DNA from 3 places in the Bacillus altaicus genome. Region 2 is predicted to be linked to each of the others. Evidence: a T-box and tRNA genes for the amino acid it is inferred to sense, from the RefSeq annotation. Region 2 holds a T-box; the other regions hold tRNA genes.
The links. The T-box of region 2 lies ahead of ileS2 (isoleucine--tRNA ligase). A T-box ahead of a tRNA ligase gene usually reads a tRNA of that ligase, here a tRNA-Ile.
Positions count from the first base shown of each region.

Region 1: it encodes a tRNA-Ile, which carries the amino acid that the T-box ahead of ileS2 (isoleucine--tRNA ligase) is inferred to sense. The anticodon was not compared.
Region 3: it encodes a tRNA-Ile, which carries the amino acid that the T-box ahead of ileS2 (isoleucine--tRNA ligase) is inferred to sense. The anticodon was not compared.

Region 1 covers NZ_CM143394.1:864,426-867,669, forward strand. The annotation lists tRNA gene ACE38F_RS04440 (tRNA-Leu) at 1-67, shown strand, start outside; tRNA gene ACE38F_RS04445 (tRNA-Gly) at 97-171, shown strand; tRNA gene ACE38F_RS04450 (tRNA-Leu) at 188-276, shown strand; tRNA gene ACE38F_RS04455 (tRNA-Arg) at 280-353, shown strand; tRNA gene ACE38F_RS04460 (tRNA-Pro) at 364-437, shown strand; tRNA gene ACE38F_RS04465 (tRNA-Ala) at 452-524, shown strand; tRNA gene ACE38F_RS04470 (tRNA-Met) at 545-621, shown strand; tRNA gene ACE38F_RS04475 (tRNA-Ile) at 625-701, shown strand; tRNA gene ACE38F_RS04480 (tRNA-Ser) at 719-811, shown strand; tRNA gene ACE38F_RS04485 (tRNA-Met) at 839-915, shown strand; tRNA gene ACE38F_RS04490 (tRNA-Asp) at 919-994, shown strand; tRNA gene ACE38F_RS04495 (tRNA-Phe) at 1,009-1,084, shown strand; tRNA gene ACE38F_RS04500 (tRNA-Thr) at 1,099-1,174, shown strand; tRNA gene ACE38F_RS04505 (tRNA-Lys) at 1,185-1,260, shown strand; tRNA gene ACE38F_RS04510 (tRNA-Gly) at 1,274-1,344, shown strand; tRNA gene ACE38F_RS04515 (tRNA-Ile) at 1,351-1,427, shown strand; tRNA gene ACE38F_RS04520 (tRNA-Asn) at 1,435-1,509, shown strand; tRNA gene ACE38F_RS04525 (tRNA-Ser) at 1,516-1,606, shown strand; tRNA gene ACE38F_RS04530 (tRNA-Glu) at 1,613-1,684, shown strand; partial or broken gene ACE38F_RS04535 (anti sigma factor C-terminal domain-containing protein) at 1,810-2,055, shown strand; gene ACE38F_RS04540 (L-lactate dehydrogenase) at 2,498-3,244, shown strand, end outside.
Region 2 covers NZ_CM143394.1:1,781,837-1,785,080, reverse strand. The annotation lists gene ileS2 (isoleucine--tRNA ligase) at 1-1,239, opposite strand, end outside; T-box leader at 1,312-1,536, opposite strand; gene divIVA (septum site-determining protein DivIVA) at 1,588-2,094, opposite strand; gene ACE38F_RS09490 (YlmH family RNA-binding protein) at 2,184-2,951, opposite strand; gene ACE38F_RS09485 (YggT family protein) at 2,967-3,230, opposite strand; gene ACE38F_RS09480 (cell division protein SepF) at 3,237-3,244, opposite strand, start outside.
Region 3 covers NZ_CM143394.1:4,665,786-4,669,029, reverse strand. The annotation lists rRNA gene rrf (5S ribosomal RNA) at 8-123, shown strand; tRNA gene ACE38F_RS24255 (tRNA-Val) at 129-204, shown strand; tRNA gene ACE38F_RS24250 (tRNA-Tyr) at 213-296, shown strand; tRNA gene ACE38F_RS24245 (tRNA-Gln) at 309-383, shown strand; tRNA gene ACE38F_RS24240 (tRNA-Lys) at 388-463, shown strand; tRNA gene ACE38F_RS24235 (tRNA-Leu) at 481-561, shown strand; tRNA gene ACE38F_RS24230 (tRNA-Gly) at 591-665, shown strand; tRNA gene ACE38F_RS24225 (tRNA-Leu) at 682-770, shown strand; tRNA gene ACE38F_RS24220 (tRNA-Arg) at 774-847, shown strand; tRNA gene ACE38F_RS24215 (tRNA-Pro) at 858-931, shown strand; tRNA gene ACE38F_RS24210 (tRNA-Ala) at 947-1,019, shown strand; tRNA gene ACE38F_RS24205 (tRNA-Ser) at 1,038-1,130, shown strand; tRNA gene ACE38F_RS24200 (tRNA-Ser) at 1,193-1,285, shown strand; tRNA gene ACE38F_RS24195 (tRNA-Met) at 1,310-1,386, shown strand; tRNA gene ACE38F_RS24190 (tRNA-Asp) at 1,389-1,464, shown strand; tRNA gene ACE38F_RS24185 (tRNA-Phe) at 1,474-1,549, shown strand; tRNA gene ACE38F_RS24180 (tRNA-Thr) at 1,574-1,649, shown strand; tRNA gene ACE38F_RS24175 (tRNA-Trp) at 1,653-1,723, shown strand; tRNA gene ACE38F_RS24170 (tRNA-Ile) at 1,734-1,810, shown strand; tRNA gene ACE38F_RS24165 (tRNA-Asn) at 1,816-1,890, shown strand; tRNA gene ACE38F_RS24160 (tRNA-Glu) at 1,892-1,963, shown strand; gene ACE38F_RS24155 (CBS domain-containing protein) at 2,095-2,514, shown strand; gene ACE38F_RS24150 (DUF3965 domain-containing protein) at 2,786-3,244, shown strand, end outside.

The DNA of each region.
Region 1 (3,244 bases), 920 kb from region 2:
ATTGGCAGACGCACTAGACTTAGGATCTAGCGCCTTTGGCGTGGGGGTTCGACTCCCTTCACCCGCACTTTTAATAAAATAACTCATACATGTCTTGCGGAAGTAGTTCAGTGGTAGAATACAACCTTGCCAAGGTTGGGGTCGCGGGTTCGAATCCCGTCTTCCGCTCCAATTTTCAATATGACATGCCGGGGTGGCGGAACAGGCAGACGCACAGGACTTAAAATCCTGCGGTGGGTGACCACCGTGCGGGTTCGACCCCCGCCCTCGGCACCATATGCGCCCGTAGCTCAATTGGATAGAGCGTTTGACTACGGATCAAGAGGTTAGGGGTTCGACTCCTCTCGGGCGCGTTTTTATTAACGGGAAGTGGCTCAGCTTGGTAGAGCACCTGGTTTGGGACCAGGGGGTCGCAGGTTCAAATCCTGTCTTCCCGATTTTTTCAAAATATGGGGCCTTAGCTCAGCTGGGAGAGCGCCTGCCTTGCACGCAGGAGGTCAGCGGTTCGATCCCGCTAGGCTCCACTTATTTGAATATCACTTATGGCGGTGTAGCTCAGCTGGCTAGAGCGTACGGTTCATACCCGTGAGGTCGGGGGTTCGATCCCCTCCGCCGCTACCATAAGGACCTTTAGCTCAGCTGGTTAGAGCAGACGGCTCATAACCGTCCGGTCGTAGGTTCGAGTCCTACAAGGTCCACCACTCAAAGTTCATATCTTGGAGGTATACCCAAGTTCGGCTGAAGGGATCGGTCTTGAAAACCGACAGGCGGCGAGAGTCGCGCGGGGGTTCGAATCCCTCTACCTCCTCCATTTTTTCTAAATTAAATATTATATCATCGCGGGGTGGAGCAGTACGGTAGCTCGTCGGGCTCATAACCCGAAGGTCGCAGGTTCAAATCCTGTCCCCGCAACCAAATGGTCCCGTGGTGTAGTGGTTAACATGCCTGCCTGTCACGCAGGAGATCGCCGGTTCGACCCCGGTCGGGACCGCCATTTTTTTACATAAAGGCTCGGTAGCTCAGTCGGTAGAGCAGAGGACTGAAAATCCTCGTGTCGGCGGTTCGATTCCGTCCCGAGCCACCATTTTGAAATCGCAAGCCGGCTTAGCTCAATTGGTAGAGCAACTGACTTGTAATCAGTAGGTTGGGGGTTCAAGTCCTCTAGCCGGCACCACTTTCAAAATGAGCCATTAGCTCAGTTGGTAGAGCATCTGACTTTTAATCAGAGGGTCGAAGGTTCGAATCCTTCATGGCTCACCATTTTTAATTTAATGCGGGTGTAGTTTAGTGGTAAAACAAGAGCCTTCCAAGCTCTGGTCGAGAGTTCGATTCTCTTCACCCGCTTTTTATGGGCCTATAGCTCAGCTGGTTAGAGCGCACGCCTGATAAGCGTGAGGTCGATGGTTCGAGTCCATTTAGGCCCACCATAATTATTCCGCAGTAGCTCAGTGGTAGAGCTATCGGCTGTTAACCGATCGGTCGTAGGTTCGAGTCCTACCTGCGGAGCCATACTATAGAGAAGTACCCAAGTGGCTCAAGGGGCTCCCCTGCTAAGGGAGTAGATCGCAAACGCGGTGCGAGGGTTCGAATCCCTTCTTCTCTGCCATATTTTGGCCCGTTGGTCAAGTGGTTAAGACACCGCCCTTTCACGGCGGTAACACGGGTTCGAATCCCGTACGGGTCATACTAAAAGAGATAGCATAATCTGCTATCTCTTTTTTGTTGTATAAAAGTGGACTTTGGATAGTCTATTTTTTTATGGATTTTTGTATACTTTTTTCTATTTGAATCGTCTAACTAATAGAAAGATTTGGAAATGGAACAGAAAAAGATTTCCTTTTAGCAATTCAAAATGGTTTAGATCAAAAGGGAAAGTATTATGAGGAATATAAGCGTATATATGACTACCTAAAAGGAAAGAAAACAAAACCAAGTGAGCAAGATGTAAAAGTCATTGGAGTAGTCGTAACAGGAACGGCTGCGGATTTACAAAAATTAAACGGTCAAAATTACGTAAAAGCGGCTATATTAGGAGCTACTGCGGAAAACAAATAGTATAAATAGAAGAAGCTGTCTCTAAATAGGTGATCTATTGGAGGCAGTTTTTTTATGGGGCTAATGTTGTCGGGTTTTGTCGGTAAGTCGATATACCTTGTCGAATCGTTGATATATTTTGAGTTACGATAGATATATCCCAAAAATCGTTGATATATTTAAATAATCGTCGATATAATTTCACTTACCGGGGTATGTGTAAGAAAAACTCGTTCACAATCTAATCAAAATCCCTAAATTGGTATGGATTCCACACCTAACCTGATAAGTTTACACTCTATGTGAAAAAGTTCACAATTAGGTCATAATTTGTGAAGTAATTCACAATAATCCATGCTACAATATGTATGTAAAGAAGTTAAACAACATTAAATTAGTATTTTAATTACTTACTTAAACAATAATAAAAAATAGATGTAAACAATTGAAAGGGGAAATTAACATGAAAAAAGGTATCAATCGCGTAGTATTAGTAGGAACAGGAGCTGTAGGCTGTAGTTACGCTTACTCAATGATCAACCAAGGTGTAGCTGAAGAATTCGTACTTGTAGATGTTAATGAAGCAAAAGCAGAAGGGGAAGCAATGGACTTAAGCCATGCGGTACCATTCTCTCCAGCACCAACAAAAGTTTGGAGCGGTAGCTATGCAGATTGTAAAGATGCAGATCTAGTTGTTATCACTGCTGGATTACCACAAAAGCCAGGCGAAACTCGTTTAGACTTAGTTGAGAAAAATACAAAGATCTTTAAACAAATCGTTCGCGGTATTATGGATAGCGGATTCGATGGAATCTTCTTAATCGCAACAAACCCAGTTGATATTTTAACTTACGTAACTTGGAAAGAATCTGGCTTGCCAAAAGAGCGCGTAATTGGTTCTGGTACAACTTTAGACTCTGCTCGTTTCCGTTACATGTTAGGTGACTACTTAGATGTAGATCCACGTAACGTTCATGCTTACATCGTTGGTGAGCACGGTGATACTGAACTTCCAGTATGGAGCCACGCTACTGTAGGTGTACAAAAACTAGAAACAATCTTAGCGAACAACGAACAGTATAACCAAGAAGATTTAGATAAAATCTTTGAAAATGTACGTGATGCAGCTTACCATATTATCGAGCGTAAAGGCGCAACTTACTACGGAATCGGTATGTCACTACTTCGTGTAACTAAAGCGATCTTAAGC
Region 2 (3,244 bases):
AGATGCAAACCACTGTGCTGTTGCACGGAAAATAATTGGTTTTTTCGTTCTCCAATCATGTGGGTATGAATGCGTAATAAATGTTAATTTTAGTAACGCACCTACTTCTTCTAATTTTTCCGTAATTGGTTTATTAGCTTTATCGTAGAATAAGCCTTCAAATCCAGGTGCTTCATTTGTTAACACACCTTTGTCATCAACTGGACAAAGAACTTCTAAACCATATTTCTTACCAACAAGGAAATCATCTTCCCCGTGCCCTGGTGCTGTATGAACACAACCTGTACCAGCATCTGTTGTAACGTGGTCACCTAGCATAACTAAAGAATCCCGATCGTAGAATGGGTGTTTTGCAACTGTATACTCAAGTTCGCTACCTTTTACTGTTTTCACAACTTCAGTATTTTCCCATTCTAACGTTTTTGCAACTGTCTCAAATAGTTCAGAAGCAATAATATATTTCTCATCATTTACTTTCACAATAGCATATTCAAGTTCTGGATGAACCGAAATACCTAGGTTAGCAGGTAACGTCCAAGGTGTTGTTGTCCAAATAATGAACTTCTCATCACCTTCTAATACGTTCTTTCCGTCTTTTACAGGGAATGCTACGTAAATAGATGCTGATTTTTTATCTTGATATTCAATTTCAGCTTCTGCTAAAGCTGATTCACTCGTTGGAGACCAGTAAACTGGTTTCTGTCCTTTATAGATATAACCTTTTTTCGCCATGTCACCAAACACTTTAATTTGTTGTGCTTCATAAGCTGGCTCTAAAGTAATATATGGATTATCCCAATCTGCACGTACACCTAAACGCTTAAATTGTTCACGTTGACGTTCTACTTGCTCATATGCATACTCTGCGCATAATTTACGGAACTCAGCAACTGTCATTTCTTTACGCTTTACACCTTTATTCGTTAAAGCTTGTTCAATTGGTAAACCGTGCGTATCCCAACCTGGCACATATGGTGCACAGTATCCTGTCATTGATTTAAAACGAACAATAAAGTCTTTTAACACTTTATTTAGTGCGTGTCCCATATGGATGTCACCATTTGCATATGGAGGTCCATCATGTAGTACAAATAAAGGACGACCTTTCGTATGTTCTTGTACCTTTTCATAAATATTCACTTCAGCCCATTTTTCTTGCATTGCAGGCTCACGTTTCGGTAAATTCCCACGCATCGGGAATTCTGTTTTTGGCATTAGTAATGTATTTTTGTACTCCATGCTCAATTCCTCCTTAAATATATAAACGACAGACCTTAAAAAAGGGAATAAAAAAGAGACCTCTCATCCCCAAAAAGGGACGAGAAAGTCTCCCGCGGTACCACCCTAGTAGACCATATACAAATGCATAAGGTCCTCTTTATATTCTTAACGCGAATATACGCCTACGCTTACTAAATTTGTTCAGCGCGGAACTCCAGGGTGATATTCCCATTATCTCCTTATCCTGAGCTTACACTATCCTCAGTTCGCTATATAAGGTATGAAAAAGGTACTTATCCCTATCTTCGTTTTTCTTAATAAATATGCTGTTTAAAATTATATGTAATAATGAGAAAAACGTCAAGCTTACACTGTTTCTTCTTTTTTCAACAGTTCGTCCACTTCGTCTTCTAACTCAATTAATTTGTCCCAATCATCGTTGCTTAACATTTCAAGCTGTGTTTCTAACAACATACGGAAACGAGTGCGGAATACTTTCGCTTGTTTCTTTAACTCTTCAATATCAAATGCAACTTTTCTTGATTTCACTAACGCTTCATTAATGATACGATCTGCATTTTTTTCTGCTTCACGTACAATTAATTTCGCTTCTTTTTGTGCATTACGCTTCACTTCTTCAGCAGCTTCTTGTGCGACAATGATAGATTTGTTCAGCGTATCTTCAATATTAGAAAAATGATCTAACTTTCCTTCTAATTGTGCAACCTTTTCTTCTAAAGCTTTTTTCTCACGAATGACTAATTCATAATCTTTGATGATCTGATCAAGAAACTCATTTACTTGATCTTCATCGTAGCCACGAAATCCGCGACCAAATTCTTTGTTATGAATATCTAATGGTGTTAACGGCACAACGCCACCTCCAAGTAGTTATCTAAATTTCCTCTTTCAATTATATCTTTTCTTCGACAAAATAAGAGAATTTCCTTCTAAAAAACCAATCATTTTAGTATACCATACAAAACTCTCCATTTGTCGCGCTTCGTTTTACCTTCTACAGAAAATAATTTACTTCGTCCATACCCTCTAACCGAGAAAACATCACCCGGAAAACATTCATACGAAGTTTGCTCTACTGTTTTCCAATTGACTTTTACTAGGCCACCTTTTATAAGAGGCTGTACTTTCTGCCTAGATATATGCAGCATTTCAGCTAATAAAACATCTAGACGAAGTGACGAAACTGTTCCAGATTTTTCTCCCCACTTTTCACCTACACGCAAAACTTTCTCTACTTGTATAGGAGAGAGTGTGACTTTCATTTTACCTATTGATTGTAAGTTCATTTCAATATAGGATACAACTTCTTTCGCAACTGCAATTTGGGCACGATCTTCTTGAAGCAAAATATCACCACATTTTTCCCTTGTTAAACCAAGTGACATGAATGCACCTAATATTTGCCTATGTTCTAGCGTGAAAAACTTGGAAGGATAGTCAATTTCTAATACTTCTACTTGAAATTCCTCTTCATTTAATTCTAGATAATCTGGATAAATTAGTGCTCTTTTCCGTTCGGCTTCAGGCATCGCACCATCAAACCGTACAGCTACATCTCCTTGCCCTATTACCATAGAAACAATTTGTTGCTGTCTTGGATCAAGAAAATCTGTTAACTTGACTTGATGGTACTCAGCAGCCTGTTTCCACTCTAATACTTTATCCACAAAGACCTGTTCATCAGGTCTAAAATGCTCGTAGATGCTCATGTATTTAACCTCACACTATAAAAAATAGTTGAATAAACTCACTAAACCACCTCTAGCAAGTTTCAAGGCAATAATAGCAACAAGTGGAGAAATATCAATCATACCAAATGGTGGAATAAACCTCCTAAACGGCTCTAAATACGGTTCACAAATACGCGCAAGAATATCTCCAAAAGCTGATTCCTTTGCGCCAGGAAACCATGATAGGAGAATGTAAATAATTAGTGCCCACGAGTAAATCTCGATAGCAGTAAGTAACACTGTTAAAACTGTTGTCATGGCGTATTACCACC
Region 3 (3,244 bases), 2.2 Mb from region 2:
AATATAGTCTGGTAATGATGGCAGAGAGGCCACACCCGTTCCCATACCGAACACGGAAGTTAAGCTCTCTAGCGCCGATGGTAGTTGGGACCTTGTCCCTGTGAGAGTAGGACGTTGCCAGGCAAAATGGAGGATTAGCTCAGCTGGGAGAGCACCTGCCTTACAAGCAGGGGGTCGGCGGTTCGATCCCGTCATCCTCCACCATATATGTCGGAGGGGTAGCGAAGTGGCTAAACGCGGCGGACTGTAAATCCGCTCCTTTGGGTTCGGCAGTTCGAATCTGCCCCCCTCCACCATTTCTTAATTATTGGGCTATAGCCAAGCGGTAAGGCAACGGACTTTGACTCCGTCATGCGCTGGTTCGAATCCAGCTAGCCCAGCCATTAAGAGCCATTAGCTCAGTTGGTAGAGCATCTGACTTTTAATCAGAGGGTCGAAGGTTCGAATCCTTCATGGCTCACCATTTTCTTAAAAAAATATGCGGGTGTGGCGGAATTGGCAGACGCACCAGACTTAGGATCTGGCGCCTTTGGCGTGGGGGTTCGACTCCCTTCACCCGCACTTTTAATAAAATATCTCATACATGTCTTGCGGAAGTAGTTCAGTGGTAGAATACAACCTTGCCAAGGTTGGGGTCGCGGGTTCGAATCCCGTCTTCCGCTCCAATTTTCAATATGACATGCCGGGGTGGCGGAACAGGCAGACGCACAGGACTTAAAATCCTGCGGTGGGTGACCACCGTGCGGGTTCGACCCCCGCCCTCGGCACCATATGCGCCCGTAGCTCAATTGGATAGAGCGTTTGACTACGGATCAAGAGGTTAGGGGTTCGACTCCTCTCGGGCGCGCTTTTATTAACGGGAAGTGGCTCAGCTTGGTAGAGCACCTGGTTTGGGACCAGGGGGTCGCAGGTTCAAATCCTGTCTTCCCGATTTTCCCAAAAACATGGGGCCTTAGCTCAGCTGGGAGAGCGCCTGCCTTGCACGCAGGAGGTCAGCGGTTCGATCCCGCTAGGCTCCACTTTATTTTTTATATGTCGGAGGTATACCCAAGTTCGGCTGAAGGGATCGGTCTTGAAAACCGACAGGCGGCGAGAGTCGCGCGGGGGTTCGAATCCCTCTACCTCCTCCATTTTTTTAAAAAGTGGTTTAGTTACATATAAAAATGAATAAGATATTAATTTTTTCCTTCATGGAGGTATACCCAAGTTCGGCTGAAGGGATCGGTCTTGAAAACCGACAGGCGGCGAGAGTCGCGCGGGGGTTCGAATCCCTCTACCTCCTCCATTTATTTTTAAAACATAATATCGTCGCGGGGTGGAGCAGTACGGTAGCTCGTCGGGCTCATAACCCGAAGGTCGCAGGTTCAAATCCTGTCCCCGCAACCAATGGTCCCGTGGTGTAGTGGTTAACATGCCTGCCTGTCACGCAGGAGATCGCCGGTTCGACCCCGGTCGGGACCGCCATTTTATGTTGGCTCGGTAGCTCAGTCGGTAGAGCAGAGGACTGAAAATCCTCGTGTCGGCGGTTCGATTCCGTCCCGAGCCACCATTTTTTTTATTTTTTTTTATTTATGCCGGCTTAGCTCAATTGGTAGAGCAACTGACTTGTAATCAGTAGGTTGGGGGTTCAAGTCCTCTAGCCGGCACCATTTAGGGGCATAGTTTAAAGGTAGAACTGAGGTCTCCAAAACCTCCAGTGTGGGTTCAATTCCTACTGCCCCTGTAAATTATATGGGCCTATAGCTCAGCTGGTTAGAGCGCACGCCTGATAAGCGTGAGGTCGATGGTTCGAGTCCATTTAGGCCCACCATATATTCCGCAGTAGCTCAGTGGTAGAGCTATCGGCTGTTAACCGATCGGTCGTAGGTTCGAGTCCTACCTGCGGAGCCATGGCCCGTTGGTCAAGTGGTTAAGACACCGCCCTTTCACGGCGGTAACACGGGTTCGAATCCCGTACGGGTCATAAAAAAAGAGTCAGCATATTGCTGACTCTTTTTTATTATGTATAAGCCTCTTTTTATTACCTTATTTTCCTCAAATAAATAAAGGGATTTAGGAAAAGCTATGGTATGTATTAAAAGGAGGAGAGGAAAAATGACACAAGTTAGAGAACTTATGAGTACTCATATCGTACATTGTACCCCATTAGACAATGTATATGAGGCGGCTGTAAAAATGAAGGAAGAATCGGTTGGATTGATTCCTGTTATTGAAAATCAACAAGTAGTTGGGCTTGTTACTGATCGAGACTTAGTTGTTCGTGGGATTGCTGAAAAACATCCTGGATCTAATCAAATTACAAATGTAATGACAACAAACATTGTTTCAGTTTCTCCAGATGATCCTATTGAAAAAGCTACAGAATTAATGGCACAATATCAAATTAGACGGTTACCAGTAGTTGAGAGCGGTCAATTTGTTGGGATGCTAGCACTAGGTGATTTAGCTATAAGAAAATCAGCAGATGATCAAGCAGGGTTTGCTTTAAGTGAAATCTCGGTGCATACGGAATAAATTATGTATAAAGATCAGATACATTATTCTAGCATATATGGATTAAACTAATATGTTAGCGTGATGTATCTGAGACATTATATAATAAGTATAGAGTCAATATTTTTGACAGTTTTTTTAAATTTGTCATTCCTAATTTTTAATAAGAGAAAAAATGATATACTGAGAGATATAAGTATTATGAGAGATTTTGAATATAACAATATTTATTGTTAATGATGTAATAATGAATTAATATTTCCTACATAGATACAAAGGGAAGGGGAATTATATGAGGGCTGTACAGGGCGATCCAAATTGGAATTTGGTTACAGATACATATATAGAACCAAATAATTTCGCTGAGTTATTTTCTTTGCTTGTACCTTGTCATCCAAAAGGTGAAGGGAAAGAGCGAACTATATTAGTATGGAAAGAAAAAGAATTTTATAAAGAAGAAAATTTAGCTGCGTGTATCGTATATGGCATGAATAAAGTAAAAAATTTACCGCAGTTTCATAAAGATGAAATTCCAACTCTAGTACGTATTCTTCGTTTATGTCAAGAGATTGGTTGGTATGAAGAGGCGAATGCTTTTATGATAACCCAAGGGCTAGCTGAATTTGTCCAAACTTCATTGGAGTATGAAACATGGGATCTTTTGACGAAAGCAGTTGCTTTAAACTATTTAATTATTAAATATCGTATTGGTGAATTAACAGATGAGGATGTAGAAATTTGGGATCGAGTT